3 regions of the Brevibacterium sp. 1718 genome follow, and region 3 is predicted to be linked to each of the others. Evidence: riboswitches for the same ligand, from Rfam matches in the RefSeq annotation. Region 3 holds a riboswitch; each other region holds the start of a gene.
What was found. A riboswitch is a leader RNA that binds a small molecule or an ion and turns the genes downstream of it on or off. The one in region 3 is predicted to bind thiamine pyrophosphate.

Region 1 (6,384 bases), 670 kb from region 3:
TCGAGACCACGAGCAGAACGAATACCCCGCTGAAGAGGCTGCCCGTGCGCCGCAGAAGCGAACCGCCCGCGACGCCTCTGGCCCGCCTGGCCATCGCCAGCACCTGCCACTCGCTGACGAGCAGTCCGAGCAGACGTGAGGCCGCGAGAACCGAGACCACGACGACCTCCGGCAGTCGCAGGCGCTGAATGAGCGCATCGGCGAGGTCACGCGGATCGATCGTCGACGCGAGAACGATGAGTGGGATCGCCAACGCCAGGGCACGGACGAAGATCGCCGCGGCCGCGGCCAGTGACTCCGTGGTGAACAGAATCGGACCGAAGTCGACGACCACATCCCCGGTCTTCTCCGCCAGCAGCGCTGTGCCCCAGGCCGCAAGCAGGGCTCCGGCGGGGAGGAACCACAGCCGCTTGGCCGCGGCCATCAGATCGAGTCCCGTCGCCGGCAGAGCCAGCAATGCTGCCAGCAGCACCACTCCGGCAGAGACGAGATCGATGCTCAGCAGCGCCCCGACCATGAGGATGAGCGCGACTGCGATCTTCGTCAGCGGATTGCACCGAGCCAAAGCGGTGGAACGCACCACGGGGATGAGCTGCCCCGGATCCTCTGCGGCGACCTCGGAGGCGGGGCGAGAATTCATATCGAGACTGTCACTCACCGCGATCACCCGCCCTGACATGCGAATCCGACCCACTGATGTCGGCTTGTTCTGCGCTGCTGCGGTCGCCGAGCTGGAGGAGATCGGCCCCTATGGCCTCGAGGAACGCCTGATCGTGGCTAACCGCGACCACCGCGGAACCGTGTTCCAAGACATCGAGGAACATCTCCACCAACCGCGCCCACGTCAGCGCATCCTGACCGAAGGTCGGCTCATCGACGATGAGTACCCGGGGCCGGGGAGCCAGCATCGCCGCCACCGACAGGCGACGCTTCTCCCCACCTGAGAGACTCTGCGGATGAGCCTGCGCCAACCCGGTGAGACCGAGTCCCTCAAGAAGCTCATCCACCCGTGCCTGCGACTCGGCGGCAGACCATCCGGCCAGTCGGGGGCCAAGCTCGAGTTCGGTCGCCACGCTCGAGGTGAGGAACTGGTGCGCCGGTTCCTGGAAGACCATGCCGATGCGCGCCGCCAACTGCTTCGACGGCCAGGCGAAAGGCCGGGCCCGTTTGGCTCCTTCCCGCAGGGCCGCCTCGGCGAGGACCTGCCCGGAGAATTCGGGCAGCAGACCCGCCAAGGTCAGGGCCGTCGTCGATTTGCCTGCCCCGTTCGCACCGACGATTCCGAGCGCCTGACCGGCACGCAGGCTCAGCTCCAGGCCGGCCGCGGTGGGGGCGGCCATGCGCGGTCGAGCAACGCTGAGCCGATGGGTGCGCAGCAGAACCTCGCCGAGGCGGCCCGTCGTCCTATTGATTTCTGCGGTTCCGCCTCGGCGCGAGTCGGGGGAGTGCCGCGGCATCCAGATTCCGCAGTCGACGAGTGTGTCGGTCAGGTCCGGATCGGAGAAGATCTGCGCGGGCGGACCTTGGGCAGCAATGCCGTCGCGGCCGAGCACGATGACCCGGTCGACGTGATCGATCCACAGCTCGACCCGGTGTTCGACGACGAGCATGGTCGCCTGTGTCTCGGCCTGCACGGTGAGCACGGCATCGCGGACCTCGGCGGCCGAGGCGGGATCGATATTGGCCGTCGGTTCGTCGAGGACGATGACCTCCGGGGCCATCGCATGGATCCCGGCCAGAGCCAGCCGCTGCTTCTGCCCGCCGGACAGAGCGGCACTCGGATGCTCCGGCGGCAGATCGAGTCCCAGCGCCTGCAGGGACTCGGGGACCTGAGCGTCGATTGTCTCGGACGGGAGTCCGAGGTTCTCCATCCCGAACGCCACATCATCACCGATGCGGGAGAAGATCACCTGAGAATCGGGATCTTGGAGGACCAGCCCGGTGCTGCCTCGGCGGGGATCCGGTTTCTCACCGCCGACGAGGAGTTCACCGGTGGCCTCACCCGATTCCTCGGGCAGGACACCGGCGACGGCGTGGAGGAACGTCGATTTGCCGGCCCCGGAGGCGCCGAGCAGCAGCACTTTCTCTCCGGCCGCGATCTGAAGGTCGAGTGGACCGACAGCCGGCTGGTCACGGTCGGTGTGCGACCATGAGAAGCCGGCGGCCGTGATCGGCAGCGCCATCAGCGCAGACGGCCGGAGGCGAAGGAGCTCAGAGCACCCGTGGCCGCGATCGCCCGATAGGCGAACCAGGCGCCGATCCCGGAGATGACGAGGCCGGAGACGATCGCGCAGACGGCGTAAATCGCCTGGAAGCCGAACTGCCATTCTGCGTTGTACATGATGTTCTCGCTCACGGCCATGAACGCAGCCGCCAGCATGCCCGATGCGGCGGTGACCCACAGGGTGAAGCGCTTGTAGCCGAAGGCGGCGAAGACGAGTTCGGCACCGAGGCCCTGCAGCAGACCCGAGAGCAGAACGGTTGCTCCGAAGTGGGAGCCGAGGACGGCTTCGACGATGGCCGCGATGAGTTCGCACAGGAGCGCGGCACCGGGTTTGCGGATGATCGCACCGGCGAGCGGACCGGCCAGCACCCAGAGCCCGGCGATGAGGCCGATCGACGGCGGGAATGCCTGGAAGGCGAGTTCGAGGACCTTCCAACTCAGCGCCAACACCCAGAACACGAGTCCCACGGCGATGCCGAGAACGGCGGTGGTGACATAGTCGACCACCCGCCACTGTTTGGATTTCGGCGCCGCGGTGAAGGCGCGTGAAGGGGTGGGTGTGGTGTTCGGCGTGGTGGTTTTCGGCATTGTGCCTCCTCATTTCAAGGAGGGGTGAAGAGTCTCGACTTCCTTCGACGGTGCTAACCGCATCAGGTTCGAGGGTCTGCAGCTTTTTCTGCACTCTCAGCGCCCCTGACGGCGCTCCCCTGTCGTAGCCACCACTGTACAACAGGGGAGCGGGGCAGCGACCGGGATCCGTGGCGACGCGGAGGCCGGGGGCGGTCATCGAGGATTCACTTCCCGTTCCCATTCCCGTCGATGGGCCTCGAACAATCGGACACTACTGGTCAGTAGGAATGGGCGGGTGAATACGCATCGACTTAAGAGACCGCTCAGTGCCCTGTCCGCCGCCACCCTGCTCGCCGCTCTGGTGGCGGCCCCGGTGCCCGTGCGTGCCGAACCATCTCTCGGCTCCGGAGGGCCGACCGCGACCCAGGGTGCGAATGCCGACTCTGTTCAGACCCGCAGCCCGGACCGGTCGGATTCGCCCGCCGAGGCGGATGCTGGGAGCGAGGCGATCACCGATACCGTGTTGCAGGTCGGGGCCGACTCCACGGCGCGCAACCTCTCGTGGATGAGTGAGAGTGCCGGTGGGGGAGAGATCCGGTGGGCGCCGGCGAGTGAGCTCGTTGGCGGAAAGCTCCCCGCCGATGCTGACAAGGCTGAGACCACGGACTCGGGCCTTGCCGCCGACCTCAAGCGTCACTTCAACCATGCGAGCATGACCGACCTGAAACCTGGCATTGACTACGCCTACCAGGTCGGCAGCGAAGAGGACGGGTACACCGAGGTGCAGCAGTTCACCACAGGGTCTGCTGGAGGAGACGACGAATTCCTCGTCTTCGGCGACCCCCAGGTCGGTGCCGGAGGCGGGGATCCAGACGACGCTGCCGGTTGGGACCGGACCCTGTCCTCGGCGGCGGCCACTGCTGACGACCCGAGCTTCTTCTACTCGCTGGGAGACCAGGTCAACTCCGCCGGCAACCAGGAGCAGTACGCGCAGTACCTGGCACCGGAAGCGACCCGCACGATCCCGCAGGCGACGACGATCGGCAACCACGATGTGTCTTCGAAAGCCTACGAGCAGCACTTCAACCGACCCAATGTCAGCCAGGATCACGGCGGTGGCGGCGTCATCACCTCCGGCGGCGACTACTGGTTCATCGAGGACGGGGTCCTGTTCCTCAACATCAACTCGAACAGCCCGGACATGGATGCCCACGCCGAGTTCATCGACGAGGTCGTCGCCGAGCACGGAGACCAGGCACGCTGGACTGTTCTCGGGTTCCACCACTCGATCTATTCGACGGCAACCCATTGGGACGACCTCGACGTCAAACGGCTGCGGAAGGCGATCCCTCCGGTCGCGGCCCGCAATGACATCGACCTCGTCGTCTCCGGCCACGACCACATCTATAACCGCACCTTCCTCATGGACGGCGAAGGCAAGCCTGTTGAGGGCTCCGAAGCGGGAGCCGAGGAAGAGAAGGAAGACGGGCAGACGCTCTACCTCACGCTGACCTCGTCATCAGGGTCGAAGTTCTATGACTACGTTCCCGGCCTCGACTGGGAAGGCAAGAGCGTCCACAACGACGTGCCCGCCTTCACGCGGGTCCGGGTCAGCGACGAGGCGCTGCGGGCGACGACCTATGAGGTGCCGGCAGGTGGGCCACCGGCCGATGGTGAGCGCGCGGAAGCGCAGGCCGCAGCCGAGCAGATCGACGATGTCGAACTCAGGCGCGCCGAGGCGGAAGAACCCGCCCCGGATGACGACGCCGGTGCAGACGCCGGTTCCGGCGCCAGCGCGGGTGCCGACTCCGCGGCAGGTGCTGATGATGCAGGTGCGAATGATGACGCCGACAGTGCAGGAACGAGCGACGACGCGGACGCAGGTGCCGATGATGCCGGAACCAGCGACGACGCGGACGCAGGTGCCGAGGATGCCGGAACCAGCGACGACGCTGGTACGGGTGGCACCGCCTCCGACAGCGCCGCCTCCGACGGTGCTGCCTCGGGTGGTGTCGGGTCTGACGGTACCGACGACGAGAACGGAACAGACTCGGGGACAGCAGATGCCGGCACTGCCGACTCCGGCTCCGAGGCAGATGCGACCGAGGCGAACGCCGCAGGAACGGGCGATGATTCGGATTCATCCGGGACCGCATCGGCGAGTGGGGATGGAGACCTGCCCCGCACCGGCGGTGGGCTCGCACTGCCCTTGGCCGTCGGCGCGGGAGCGCTGGCACTCGGTGCGACACTTCTCGTGGTGAGCCGTCGCCGCCGAGGTGCCGGGCTCAGCTGATCGGCACAGCCGTGCTGATCAACCCGGCGCTGTCGATTAGCTCGGAACCACCATGACCGGACCCTCGGCGTGGTTGAGGACTCCGCGCGAGACGGATCCCAGCAGTGCGCTGCGGATCCGTCCGCGCCCACGGGTGCCCATCACCGTCAGCTGTGCGCGGGAGCTGATCTCGACAAGAGTCTCAGTCGGATCGCCGACCGGCACCGAGGTGGTCACCGTCAGATCCGGGAACTGCTCCGACAGCGTCGCGGCTTCCTTCTCGAGTGATTCGGTCAGCTGCCTCTGTCGACGCGCGGTGACCTCGGAGCTGAGTTCGAGGTCGGGGTACCAGTAGAGCCATTCCTCACCGGCCGGCAGCACCACGACGAGTTCGAGTTCCGTGCCGCGTAAGGCGGCCTCGGCGGCTGCCGTGAACATGGCGACCCGACCGGTGTCGGAACCGTCGACCGCGACGACGACTGGGCCGTTGCCGGCCGTTGCCGAGGCCGACCGTTCGGAAACGACGATCGTCGGGCAGTGAGCGTGGGCAGGCAGCGCCGTGGACACGGATCCGAGGACTCGACCCATGAAACCGCCGCGGCCGCGGGCGCCGACGATGGCGACCTCGGCATCGGCGCTGAGCGTGACGAGCGCACCGGCGGAATTGCCGGGTGCCGTGCGGAAGGACTTCTCACCGGAGTAATCGCGCAGAAGTTCGACCGCCTCGGCGAGGGTCTTCTCTGCTTCCTTCTTCGCCTTGTCATCCTCGGGTTCACTGGGGATGGAGGCCATATTCGGATAGATCATCGTCGGCAGCTCATAGGCGGTGACGACGGTGAGAACGGTTCTGCGGCGTTCGGCCTCGACTGCGCCGTAGCGGACGGCTTGGGCGGCGAGTTCCGAGCCGTCGAAGCCGACGAGGACGCCGAGTTCGAGGTTGAGGCCGGATTCGGACGAACTGGTTTGAGCAGACATCTCGCACCTCTCGATCGGGGCCTGTCCAACCCAGACGCCGACGACGGCCCCGACTGGCGGTATCGTCCGCGTCGCTTTCAGTCTACCAAGACGGTTCTACAACTTGTAGAAAAAACGTGGGGCGAGAAGGTCCGTCTCACCTGGGCGTGCATCCGGCTCAGACGCGGAAGCCCAGATGGGCCAGTGCGATGCGCAGGATATGGTCCTGGCCGTAGCAGAGCTCGCCGACGATATCGGGACGCATGGTCTCCTCGGGGGTCAGCCAATCGAGGCTGAGGGCATCGGCCCGCGGGGTGCATTCGCCGCGGACCTCCATGATGAAGCACATGGCGATCGCATGCTG
Region 2 (6,384 bases), 320 kb from region 3:
GTCGAGCAGGTAGGCGCGGGCAGCGGGCATGTCCGATACGTGGTCGATGCGCGCATCCGTGTGCACGGTTCCGCCGTGGGCTTCGAGGTCGGCGACGAGGTAGTCGATGATCGACTGCGATCCGCCGATGGGGGAGGGCCAGCCGCCCGCGTGGGCGACGGTAGAGAGCATCGTGGCCGTGGCCGCGGTGCCCATCGCCGGCAGCCCACCGATGGCGTGCGCGGCGACGCCGGTGAACAGGGCCTGGGAGGATTCGTGGGAGAGCGGAATGTTCCACGCGGGACTGGCCTGGGACAGGAGCCGCAGGCCGAACTTCACGACGTTCGCGATGCCGGGAAGATCGCGCAGGGTCTCTGGCACAGAACGTTTGTCACCGAGGGAGAGCCAGATCGCGTCATCGACCCGGTCGAGCAGCGGAGCGAAGAAACGCCGCCATTCCGGTCCTGCCGCGCCGAGGTGGTCGACCGTCTTTTCGAGATCGTGGAAGGCCAGCGCGGCGGGTTTGCCGTCGAGGGGCTGGGCGTAGGAGATCTCGGGGGTGGTGAACTCGAGGCCGCGGGCACGCAGGTCGAAGTCGACGAAGAAGGGGCTGGCGATGGCCAGTGGGTGGACGGCCGAGCAGATGTCATGAGTGACGCCGGGGGCCAGACCGAGGTCGAGGGTGCGGGCGCCGCCGCCGATCGTCGGCTGAGCCTCGTAGACTTCGACGCTCAGCCCGGCACGGGCCATGGTGACGGCGGCGGCCATGCCGTTCGGGCCGGATCCGATGACGACTGCATCTACACCTGTGCTCATGGGGCCAGTCTAGGTCAGTGAGATGGACGGCTGCGGTGTGCGTTCCCTGGCGGCTCAGTTGTCGTACACGTTGTCGAAGAAAGCGCATTCGAGGTCGACGGCGTGCCGCCACACGCGGGTCAGGGACTCGGCGGCTTCGGCGTCGCCGGAGGGGAAGACGCGTTCGAGTTCGTCGACGAGGAACTGCACCCACCCGTGAAAGGCCTCGCCTCGGTGGAGATCGATCCAGCCTCGGTGAATATGTCGCGGCGGCATGTCCTTCCGGGACTCGGCCCAGTCGAGATAGAGCCATTCGGCGACAACGAGGACGACGAGCAGCTGCGGATACGACGCCGAAGCGACTGACGAGTCCATGAGATTGCGGAACCCAACCGTCGGGGCGGTCAGTTCCGGGTGGAGATAATCGGCTGTATCGACTCCCAATTCGGCGAAGGAGTCGACGAAATAGGTGTCCTCATCGGCGACGAGCATTCCCAGCTGTCGGGCGAACCGCAGCTTCGCCTCGAGTTCATCGGCGTGGGCCACGCACGCGCCGAGCATCGACAGAAACGACTCGAAGAACTGATAGTCCTGCACCAGATAGTCGCGCATCACTGCGTCGTCGATGCTGCCGGCGAAGAGATCCTGGACGAATCTGTGTTCGACGGCTCCCGCCCACTGCCGGCTGGTCGAACTCACCAGTGCTGATACCGCTCCGTCGGCGTCCACGGTGATCGATGTGTCGAAATCTGTGGTGGTCATTGCTTGTCCACTCCCTCCGCCGGTGCTCACCGGATCAGGTTCAAAGGGTCTGCATGCGCACTCTCAGCGCCGGTCCTTTCGGCGCTCCCCTGTAGCACATCGACACTATCATCGGGATAAGGTGTGCTGTCAGAGCGAACGGGCCAGGGCCGGCAGATCAGGGCCGGTCGGGCCCGGACCGGCGGATCAGGGTCGGCCGTTCCAGATCGCGATTGTCGAGCACCCATGTGGCGTTTTCCCACGGAGCAGCCTCGGCGAAGTAGAGTCGCTGACCACCGACGTAGCGGCGATTCGACTCATCCTCGGGATCGGCATCGAAGGCTCCGGCAAATCGCTCGTTTCCTCGTGGGACCGAGACTTCAAACGGAACATCGACCCAGATGCTCGCATCCCAGAGATCCACAAGCTCGGGACGATGGAGGAAGATTCCCTCGACCAGGAGGACGCAGTCGTTCGGCAGGCTCCGAGGTTCGGGCGCTATCGGCCGATCCTTGTCGACGTCCCACACGGCTGGAACGACCGAGTCGCCTCGTCGAAGTGGTTCGACGACGGATTCGACGAAGGCTCCGTAATCATAGGAACGGCGATAGAAGGTGTCTGGCCCCTTGCCTTGGGCGTAGCGGATCGCCCGAGGGTGGTGGAACCCGTCGATGCTGATGGCGGTGACCCGGCGGTCGGAATCTTGTCCAGGAACGTCCGCAGCGGTCTTGGCCAAATTCACGAGCTCGTGAGCGAGCATCGTCTTCCCCACACCGTCGACCCCATCGAGGGCCACGAGAGCGCGTTGCCTAGGCCGGACTGCGCGGAGATCGGCGAGCAGGTGACGTAGGACCGTGTCCCGGGACCTCACCTGGATGCGGACCCGGCGAGTGGCACGGACGGTGGGGCCGCCTCGGCGAGGGTGTCGGCGATGAAATCGGCGATACGGTCCGCGGCAGGCTGACGACCTGCCGACTGTTCGGCGGACTCGACGGACGGGTTGTAGTTCGTGTTCGTGTTGATGTCGTAGACGACCTGACGGCCGTCGGCGGTCTCGATGAACTCGACGCCGGCGATCTCGATGCCGAGGTCGGCCAACAACGTCTCGAGCCGAGCGATGAGCGGTGTTCCGGCCGTGATCTCCTCACGGCGGGCGAACTGGGGGACCGCCTCGACGTCGGGATCGGCCCCGGCACTCGGAATCGTGCAGGCATCGGCCGGGCACAGCTCGAACGACCCACCTGAGATGTCGACGCGCACCGCATAGTGGAAGCGTCCGCCGATGACTTCGGCACGGGTGATGAACGGCTGGGCAGGCTGCACATATTCCTGGATGAGGGTGATGCCGTCGATCGGCGCATTCGCTCCACCGGGCGCGAACTCATCGGCGACCGCCTCGAGCTCGGCGTGGGAGTCGAAGCGACGCACACCGAGGCCCTTGCCGCCCTGATTGTGCTTCGTGATGAATGGGGGAGTGAAGCCGGCCGCGGCGTCGACGAGCGCCCCCGGTCCGAACGCGGCGGCGGTGCGCGGAACATCGAAGCCCCGGCCGGCCAGCTCGCGATGCTGACGGACCTTGCTCACCTCGAGCTCGTAGACATCGCGTCCGTTGATGACTCGGCGGCCGGCGGCGGCGAGCCAGTCGAGGACCGCACGCCCGTACTCCTTCACATGCGGATCGGTCCGGGTGTGCGCCGACGCCGACAGCCGCGACCAGAACACCCCCTGTGGGGGCTCGGCGTCGAGATCGATCGTGGTCTCGGGCAGCAGCCATTCGACGTGTGCGACGCCGAGGCGGTCGAGCGCATCCGTGAATGGTGCGATCCATTCCGGATTGTCGTGGATGATGTGCACCGTCGGAGTGCCGCCGACGGGCAGGGCATGAGAACTCATCGCGAACCTTCATCGTGTGGAGCCGGTGCGGCCGAGAGTACGCGGAAACATCGGCGGATCTGCTCAACAATCCTACGCCCTGGTGTCCAGCCCTTCGCTGTGTCAGTGCGGCGGCGTAGACTCGGGGCATGGCTATCGCAAAGCAGCCCGTTGTCGTGCTCGACGCCCCTGACGCCGGTGAACTCGCAGAGTTCTACGGCAAACTCCTGGACTGGTCGGTCACCGTCGAAGAAGACGGCACCTGGGCAGAAGTCGTCTCCAATTCGTGGCCGCCGATCTGCATCCAGCAGGTCGAGGACTACCACGCACCCAGCTGGCCCGGGCAGGCCCACCCGCAGCAGATGCACCTCGACGTCATGGTCGATGACCTCGACGTCGCCGAGGAAGCCGTGCTCGAGATCGGCGCAGGCAAGGCCCCAGAGCAGCCGGGAGAGACGTTCCGAGTGTTCCTCGACCCGGCCGGCCACCCGTTCTGCCTGTGCAAGGGATGACCGGCCCCGCCCAGAGCTGATCCGGAGAGACCGACGGCGCTGATACGCGCCGGCTCAGACCAGGTCGGCCTCCTCGTTGAGCTCCTGGGCGAGGTCCTTCGCCTCTTCCTTCGACGCCGCCGACGGAGTCGAACCCCACAGCGGACGACGATTGCTCTCAGGCACGAAGTGGATCGTGACGAGCCCGATGACTCCAGCGGCCATGAGGTAGATCGCCGGCCACATGAGGAATCCGGTGGCGTTGATGAGCGAGGTCATGACGAACGACGTCGTGCCGCCGAACAGCGAGATCGAGACGTTGAACGCGATCGCCAGTGCACCGGCGCGGACCATCGTCGGGAACAGCGACGGCAGAGTCGAGGGCATCGTAGCGCTGAAGCAGATGAGGCTGAGCCCCATGATGAGCAGCCCGAGGAAGACCACGAAGTCGTTGTGCCCGCGGATGAGCCACAGTGACGGGAACGAGAGCACGATGAGCGAGAGCGCTCCCGCGCGCACAACGGCCTTGCGGCCCAGCCTGTCCGAGAGCTTGCCGATGACCGGGATGAGCGCCAGACAGCAGGCCATGACGATGATCTGCAGGACCTGCGAGGTCAGTTCTGAGACTCCGCCGCTGCCCTGGAGGTCCTCGACCATCGGGAAGTACACGGGAATGAAGGAGGTGAGCATGTAGTTCGTCACGTTCCACGCCAGCACCAGACCACAGCAGGCCAGCAGGTTCGGCCACAGCTTGAAGATCTTCTTGAACTCGCCCTTGGCGTGGTTCTTCTGCTCCTCCTGTTCGGAGAGCTTCTCCATCTCCTTGTAGGCAGGAGTATCCGCGAGCTTCGTGCGCAGGTAGACGCCGATGAAGCCGAGAGGCAGAGCGACGAAGAACGGGATCCTCCAGCCCCACGACTCGAGGAACTCGGGAGTCGAAACAGCCTGCATGATCGTGGCGACGAGTGCACCGAGGACGTAGCCGGTGAACGTTCCGACCTCGAGCAGGCTGCCGAGGAAGCCGCGGCGCCGGTCGGGTGCGTATTCGGCGATGAAGGTCATCGCATTCGAGTACTCGCCGCCGGTGGAGAACCCCTGGAGCAGACGGCAGGCCAGCAACAGGAACGGTGCCCACAGGCCGACGGTCGCATAGTCGGGGATGACACCGATGAGGAAGGTGCCGGCAGCCATCATGATCATCGTCATCGCCAGCACCTTGTTGCGCCCGATCTTGTCGGCCAAAGGGCCGAACACCAGACCGCCGAGCGGACGGACAAGGAAGGCGACGGCGAAGAGTCCGGCGACGATGACGGTCCCGATCGGTCCTGAGTCCTCCGGCAGAAAGATTCCCTCAATCACGACGGCGAGGTAGCCGTAGACACCGAAGTCGTACCACTCGGTGATGTTGCCGATGGCCGCGGCGCCGATGGCCCGCTTCGTCACATCGGGCTTGGTCACTGTGATCTCTTCCGGCCGCCACCGCCGGCGGACATTATCCGGTCCGAACATGTCCCTCCCTCCGATTGCCGGTGAGAGGCTTGCGGGAACGCGACCCGGGCGCGAATCCACAGAGTCTGAGAATCACGCGCAGTCGTCTCCGCGAGCCCCTCATCGTTCTGGTTGATGTCGTTGCTCTCAGCCAGGTCGCCCCGACGAAAAACACCACTCAAGGCTAGTCCTCTCAGCTCTCATGGCAACCCCGATTGCGCGGGAACCCCCGATCTCAAGGTTGTGAACAGCCCGTCGCAGGTCCGTCTAAAGTGGTTCCATGCGCGTTCTCACCAGCTTTGATGATCGTGATCCCGTTCCCTGGGCCAACGGTGCCGGGGAGACGACCGAGCTCGTCTCCCTCGCCGACTCCGAGAACCTGACCCCGCTTGCGCGGCCGTGGCGACTGAGCATCGCACGGCTCGATCGCACCGCCGAGTTCTCCGCCCTGCCCGGGATGGCGCGCACCTTCCTGCCCACCGCCGAGGTGGTGCTGTCCGTCGACGGTCGAACACACCGCATTCCCCGGCTGACTCCGCTGCGCTTCCGCGGGGACCGAGCCGTCGTGCTCACTGAACTGGATGAGCCGTGCTTCGCAGTCAATCTCATGGTCGCTCAGGCGGATTCGGTCGACCCGCCTCGGCGAGGGCTGGTGATGATCGGCCCCGACGAGGAACACGCAGTGAGAGCGGACGACGGCGCCGCCTTCCTCCTCACCCTCGCGTCGAGCCCGGACCGCCCGCGTTTCCAGCTGTTCGAACTCACCGGTTCCGACGGTCCGGCGGACCGCCTCGGCGGAGTCCTCCTGCACTGAGGGAAGACGGGGTCCACACGGCTGGGGAAATGGTGTGAAGCGCGTGTCTGCCGCATCACACCGGTCGTCGTTCTCGCAGGTCACCACGCCTACCCGCGGTCGGCTGGGTCAGCGATCTCCCAGACTGCGAGGGGGTGGGTCAGGATGCCCGCACACTCGAGTCCGATACTGGTGAGAAGTACGTGTTTATGGAGGACCATTGGC
Region 3 (6,384 bases):
GAGTTCGTAGAGGACGTTGCCGACGGTGAACCAGTTGAGCGAGCCGCCGTTCGGAAGCTTCGCGCTGAACCCGTTCTCTTCCACGCGGACCTGTGGCTTGGCGGGCGCTGCTGCGTGCCCGTCAGATCCCGCACCGGGTCCGGCGTCCGTCCCAGCAGAAGAGTCGGCACCCGCAGCGTCTGCCGCAGCCGCGCCCGCACCGGACTGGTCCATCACCCTCGGCAGAGTCGAGGTGTCGCTGGGCACGGCCGGGCTGGTCGCACGGGTCGGTCCTCCGCCGTTCACGCCAGAAGCAGCAACGGCACCAGCTGACTCACCGTTGTCGACCTTGCTGAGCAGGTCGAATGTCTCGGCTGCGGGGCCGGCCTTGATTCCGGTCTTCAGGGATACGGTCACCCAGCCGTCGTCGACGGTGAACGTGCCGGGGGCGTCGGTCCAGGTCGATTCGGCGTCGAGCCAGTGGAGTCCGACGACGCTGAGCCAGCCGAACGGTTTCGCAAGGGCTGAGTTCCGTGAGTCGCGCCAGGTGTTCCACTCCGTCACGAACTGGTTCACGTCGAACACTCCTTGCCGTCGCTGGTGCGGTCGCAGGGTCGCTGCCCCCGCCTGATTCTCGGACCCGGTGGCAACCCGGCGTCTGAGACCTGATCTTCTTCACCTCCAAACTACCGCAAACGATAGGCTGGGGAAATGAATGAATCACTCCCGAGACCGGATGTGGCCGCGACGACAGCGGCCGACCTCGGCGACTTCGTCAGCGCATCTCCCAGCTCCTACCACGCGGTGGACACCGCGGCGAAACGCCTGGAAAAGGCCGGTTTCTCCCGCCTCGACGAGTCCGTTCCCTGGGCGCTGACGCCCGGAACCGGGCACTACGTCATCCGCGACGGCGCGCTCATCGCGTGGATGAATCCCACCGTCACCGAGGCGGCTCCCCGGTTCCGTGTGTTCGGTTCCCACACCGACTCCCCGGCGTTCAAACTCAAACCCGGCGGCGAGTTCACCGCCGAAGGCACCCGGCAGGTCGGGGTGGAGATCTACGGCGGGCCGCTGTTGAATTCGTGGCTCGATCGTGAGCTCGCCTTCGCGGGTCGACTCAGCCTGGCCGACGGCAGCATCGTGCTCGCCCGAACCGGGCCGATCGCCCGCATCCCGCAGCTCGCGATCCACCTCGACCGGCAGGTCAATGAGGGTCTTGCCCTGGACAAGCAGCGTCACACCACTCCCGTCATCGGCCTGGCCGACCTCGCCGAGGCGGACATCATCGAGCTGCTCGCAGAGTCGTCCGGGGTCGATGCCGAGTCCGTCGTCGGCCACGATGTCTACACCATTCCCGTTCAGGAGCCGGCCCTCTTCGGTGCCGCCGAGGAGTTCTTCGCCTCGCCGAGGCTGGACAACCTTCTTTCCGTCCACGCCGGCGTCACCGCGCTCACCCAGCTCGATGCCGACGGGCTCGACGGCATCCCACTGTTCGCGGCGTTCGATCATGAGGAGATCGGGTCGAATTCGCGCTCGGGCGCGTGCGGTCCGTTCCTCGCCGACGTCACCGAGCGCATCGTCGCCTCCTTGCTGCCGCAGTCGACGCGCAGCGATTATCTCGCGTCGATGTCCACCTCGGTGTGTGTCTCCTCCGATGCCGGGCATGCTGCCCATCCGAACTATCCGGAACGGCACGATCCGCATGTCCGCCCCCGCCTCGGCGGCGGTCCCCTGCTCAAACTCAACGCTCAGCAGCGCTACGCCACGGATGCGGTGGGCACCGCCGTGTGGTCACAGGCGTGCGCGGCCGCAGGAGTCGAGTACCAGGATTTCGTGTCGAACAATGCGATGCCCTGCGGGTCGACGATCGGACCGCTGACCGCAACCCGACTGGGCATGACGACCGTCGATGTGGGTCCGGCCCTGTACTCGATGCACTCGGCCCGCGAAATGGTCGCGGTCTCCGACGTCGTCGCCCTCGGCGCCGTTGCGAAGGCGTTCCTCCAGGGCAGCTGACCCCATTCCCGTCGCTCAAGGAGCCACGGTTGTCCTCACTGCGTCAGTCGTGATACGAATGGCACGACCCCACGGGAGCCCGCTGCAAGGGCTGAGATCGGACTGGATCGTCCGAGACCGTAGAACCTGATCCGGTTGATACCGGCGTAGGAAGTGAGGACTGCAGATGACTGCATTCACCCCTGAAACACCTGCCCCTGCCACGACTTCGTCTGACGCAGATTCGCACGACCAGTTCACCCTCGAGCAGTATCCGACGCATTCGCCGGCGTGGGTCGAGGACGAGGAACACGGTATCCGCGTTCCCGTGACCCGCATCGAGCTCGAGGACGCGAACGGTCGGGCCAACGATCCCGTCGACGTGTACCGCACCGTCGGACCGGGCAGCATTCCGGAAGAGGGACTGCCCGCTCTGCGATTCCCGTGGATCGAGAACCGCCTCGACACTGAGACGTATGACGCCCGCGGCCACCGCATCGCCGATGACGGTCGTGCCGCCGTCCGCCGAGGTGCCCCGTCGCAGCAGTGGAAGGGACGCAAACCGGTCCCCCGTCGGGCCAAGTCCGGCCGCACGGTGACCCAGATGCACTACGCAAAGCAGGGCATCATCACCCCGGAGATGCGGTTCGTGGCGCTTCGCGAGCAGTGCGATGTCGAACTCGTGCGCGCCGAGCTCGCCGCCGGTCGCGCGATCATTCCGAACAACATCAATCACCCCGAATCCGAGCCGATGATCATCGGCAGGGCGTTCCTCGTCAAGATCAATGCGAACATCGGCAATTCCGCGGTCACCAGCTCCATCGCCGAGGAGGTGCAGAAGCTGCGGTGGGCCGCGAAGTGGGGTGCCGACACCCTCATGGATCTGTCGACCGGCAATGACATCCACACCACCAGGGAGTGGATCATCCGCAATTCGCCGATCCCCATCGGCACCGTCCCGATCTATCAGGCGCTGGAGAAGGTCGACGGCGATGCGAACGCGCTGACCTGGGAGATCTATCGCGACACGGTCATCGAGCAGTGCGAGCAGGGTGTCGACTACATGACCGTGCACGCCGGTGTGCTGCTGCGATACGTTCCTCTCACGGCTGACCGGGTCACCGGGATGGTCTCACGCGGCGGGTCCATCATGGCCGGCTGGTGCCTCGCCCACCACGAGGAGAACTTCCTCTACACCCACTTCGATGAACTCTGTGAGATCTTCGCTCGCTACGATGTCGCCTTCTCACTCGGCGACGGACTGCGGCCGGGTTCTATCGCCGATGCCAACGATGCCGCCCAGTTCGCCGAGCTCGACACTCTCGCCGAGCTCACCGAACGGGCTTGGGCCCACGACGTCCAGGTGATGGTCGAAGGGCCCGGGCACATTCCGCTCCACCTCGTGCGGGAGAATGTCGAACGTCAGCAGGAGCTCTGTCACGGTGCGCCGTTCTACACCTTGGGTCCGCTGGTTACGGATATCGCTCCCGGATACGACCACATCACCTCGGCGATCGGGGCGACGGAGATCGCCCGCTACGGTACGGCGATGCTCTGCTACGTCACCCCGAAGGAGCATCTCGGGCTGCCCGACCGTGACGACGTCAAGACCGGGGTGATCACGTACAAGATCGCCGCGCATGCCGCCGATATCGCGAAGGGCCACCCGGGTGCGACGGCCCGCGATGATGCGCTGTCGAAGGCTCGATTCGAATTCCGGTGGCGGGACCAGTTCGCCCTCGGCCTCGATCCGGAGACCGCCGAGGCGTTCCACGACGAGACGCTGCCGGCGGAACCGGCGAAGACCGCGCACTTCTGTTCGATGTGCGGTCCGAAGTTCTGCTCGATGCGCATCTCCCAGGACATCCGCGACACCTACGGCAGCGCCGAGGCGCAGGAGGCCCTGGCGGGAATGCAGCAGAAGAGCCGCGAGTTCCTCGCATCGGGCGGAGAGGTCTACCTGCCCGATCCGACCGTCAGCCTGCGGGAAGGTTGAGTCCGGCTCCCGGCCGGATCCCGCCCGACGGCCCTCAGAACAACTGAGGGCCGACGGCCCCGGCGAAAACTGCCCGAGGGTCGCGCTGCCCGCCATGCGTAGCGGGGAGCACCGCTCCTTGTCAGCGTCGTTCAAGGCGGAGCACGCCTATCGGACTGTACACAGATCGACAGACGCGCCACGCCTTGAACGAGCGGTTGGGCAACTCGCACTTACTTATTCAGCTCGTCCAGTGCTTTCTGCGAGCCCGGGTGCAGCTTGATCGGCTCCGGCGGTTCGGCGGTGTCGAGGTTGATCTCCTTCGCCGCGGCATGCACCTTGACCAGGTCGTCCTTCTTGTCGAAGAGGAGCTTCGTCAGAGCACAGGCCGTGCCTTCGTCCATGTCATTGCGGACCATGAGCACGTTCGGGGTGACGATCGTCTTCACCGTGTCGACGCCCTTGTACGTGTCCCCGGGGATCTCTGCCACCTCGTATACGGGGTTGATCTCCTTCATCTTCCCCTCGAGGTCGGAGATGTCGAGGATCTCGACGTCCTTGCCGTTCGAGGTGAAGAGATCGGTGACGCCTGCCGTGGGCAGTCCGCCGGACCACACCATGCCGTCGATGGTTCCGTCCTTCATCCCGTCGACGGTCTTCGACAGGTCGAGGCGCTGTTTGGTCACGTCCCCGTCCTTGAGTCCGGCCGATTCGATGAGACGGTTCGCGATGACCTCGGTGCCGGACTTCGGCGAACCGGTCGAGATCGTCTTGCCCTTGAAGTCCTCGACCGAGTCGATTTCGGCATCCTTGCGCACGACGACGTGAGTGAAGTTGTCGTAGATGCGCGAGAGCGCGGAGATGTCCTCGGCCTCCTTGAAGTCCGCATCCCCCGACACTGCGTCGGCAGCGGTATCGGCCAGGGAGAACGCGATGTCGAAGTCTCCACTGGACAGCTGTTGGAGGTTCTGCACGGAGGCGCCGGTCTCCGACGCTGTGGCCTTGAGGTCGGAGTTGTCGGAGATCACCTGCGCCAGACCGCCGCCGAGCACGTAGTACACGCCGGTCGAGTTGCCGGTGGCGATGGTGATCTGCCCCGAGGCGGCGGTGCAGCCGTCTCCGCCTTCTGCGGCGGGTTCGGCTTCGCGCTTGCCGCCGCATGAACTCATCGTCAGCACTGCGGCCAGGGCCGCCGCGGCGATCGTGAACGTCCTTGTTCGCTTCATGGACTTCGTCCCTTTCTCAGTTGGTCCCGGCCGGTGTTCCGGACGAGGGTGGTTCGGTGGAAGATCCGTCACCGGATCCGTCCGCTCCGGCTGTACCTGGGTCGACCGCATTCGCCGGTGCCTCATCCTTCGCCGAGGCGGCCGCTCCTGTCGCGGTTCCCGTCACCGAGGCGACAGTTCCACCCGCAGTCCCCCTCGCCGAGGCGGTCGCCGGCTTCCGTCGTAGGACCAGGTGGATGACGACGGCGAGGATGAGGGCAGCGAAGCCGACCATCATCGACAGCGGCTGCAGGTAGAGGAGCGCGCCGGCGGCGAGGAAACACAGGATCCGCTCGGGCCAGCCGGCGCGGCGGATGATCCATCCGCCTGCACCCGCGGCCAAGGCAGCGACTGCGCAGGCCGAGACGAGGAAGGTCCAGACCGCGCCGAAGAACCCACCCTGAGCGACCAATGCGGCACCTTCGGGTGTGAAGGTGAAGGCCAAAGGCACGAGGAATGCGGGGATCGCGTACTTGCAGGCCTGCCACATGGTGGCGATGACGCGGCCGCCGGTGATCGCCGAGGAGGCGACCGCCGCCAGTGCGGTCGGCGGGGAGACCTCGGAGAGGACTGCGTAATAGAAGATGAACATCGCCGCGGCCGCCTCGGGGACTCCGAGGGTGATGAGGGCTGGGCCGACGATGACCCAGCTGATGATGAACGAGGCGGTCACCGGCACCGCCAGTCCGAGCACTGTCACGGCAACGGCGGCGAAGATGCAGGTGAGGATCAGAATGACCGTCGGATCGTTCGAGAACGCTTGGGCTCCCTTGATGAGGATGTCGGAGATGACCTGGCCGAGCCCGGTCTTCGTGATCGTCGAGACGATGATGCCGGCGGCGGCACACACGCTCGTCACCGGCAGAACCGAGCGGATGCCCGTCGACAGGGCACCGTAGAACACGTCCCAGACGGCGCGGAGGATCGTGGCGGGTTCGCCTCGGCGGGCGAGGATGATCTCGATGATGCCGAATCCGATGCCGACGAGCGTCGCGTAGACGACGGCTTTGAACGGTGCCATGCCGAGGGCGAGGAAGACGACGATGATGCCCAGGGAGATGAAGTGGTAGAAGCCCTTTTTGAAGATCGGCCATGACCGCAGCCCCGGTGGCGGGGTGTAGTCGACTTCGATCTTCCGGGAGTCGATTTCGATGGCGAGGAAGATGCCGA

Region 1: it holds a riboswitch for thiamine pyrophosphate, as region 3 does, so the genes downstream of both, ACOZ9V_RS05470 (ECF transporter S component) here and thiC (phosphomethylpyrimidine synthase ThiC) in region 3, are expected to answer to the same signal.
Region 2: it holds a riboswitch for thiamine pyrophosphate, as region 3 does, so the genes downstream of both, ACOZ9V_RS03880 (TenA family protein) here and thiC (phosphomethylpyrimidine synthase ThiC) in region 3, are expected to answer to the same signal.

The regions. Positions count from the first base shown of each region.
Region 1 covers NZ_CP186550.1:1,258,347-1,264,730, forward strand. The annotation lists gene ACOZ9V_RS05460 (energy-coupling factor transporter transmembrane component T family protein) at 1-640, opposite strand, end outside; gene ACOZ9V_RS05465 (ABC transporter ATP-binding protein) at 651-2,183, opposite strand; gene ACOZ9V_RS05470 (ECF transporter S component) at 2,183-2,812, opposite strand; TPP riboswitch at 2,835-2,943, opposite strand; gene ACOZ9V_RS05475 (metallophosphoesterase) at 3,090-5,087, shown strand; gene ACOZ9V_RS05480 (universal stress protein) at 5,124-6,041, opposite strand; gene ACOZ9V_RS05485 (DUF4916 domain-containing protein) at 6,199-6,384, opposite strand, start outside.
Region 2 covers NZ_CP186550.1:909,085-915,468, forward strand. The annotation lists gene ACOZ9V_RS03875 (phytoene desaturase family protein) at 1-795, opposite strand, end outside; gene ACOZ9V_RS03880 (TenA family protein) at 850-1,536, opposite strand; TPP riboswitch at 1,531-1,637, opposite strand; gene ACOZ9V_RS03885 (uridine kinase) at 1,694-2,311, opposite strand; gene ACOZ9V_RS03890 (ATP-grasp domain-containing protein) at 2,383-3,408, opposite strand; gene ACOZ9V_RS03895 (VOC family protein) at 3,537-3,899, shown strand; gene ACOZ9V_RS03900 (MFS transporter) at 3,954-5,336, opposite strand; gene ACOZ9V_RS03905 (HutD family protein) at 5,647-6,180, shown strand; gene ACOZ9V_RS03910 (hypothetical protein) at 6,380-6,384, shown strand, end outside.
Region 3 covers NZ_CP186550.1:591,564-597,947, reverse strand. The annotation lists gene ACOZ9V_RS02595 (DUF1684 domain-containing protein) at 1-555, opposite strand, end outside; gene ACOZ9V_RS02590 (M18 family aminopeptidase) at 691-1,995, shown strand; TPP riboswitch at 2,058-2,166, shown strand; gene thiC (phosphomethylpyrimidine synthase ThiC) at 2,162-3,970, shown strand; gene ACOZ9V_RS02580 (TAXI family TRAP transporter solute-binding subunit) at 4,183-5,175, opposite strand; gene ACOZ9V_RS02575 (TRAP transporter permease) at 5,192-6,384, opposite strand, start outside.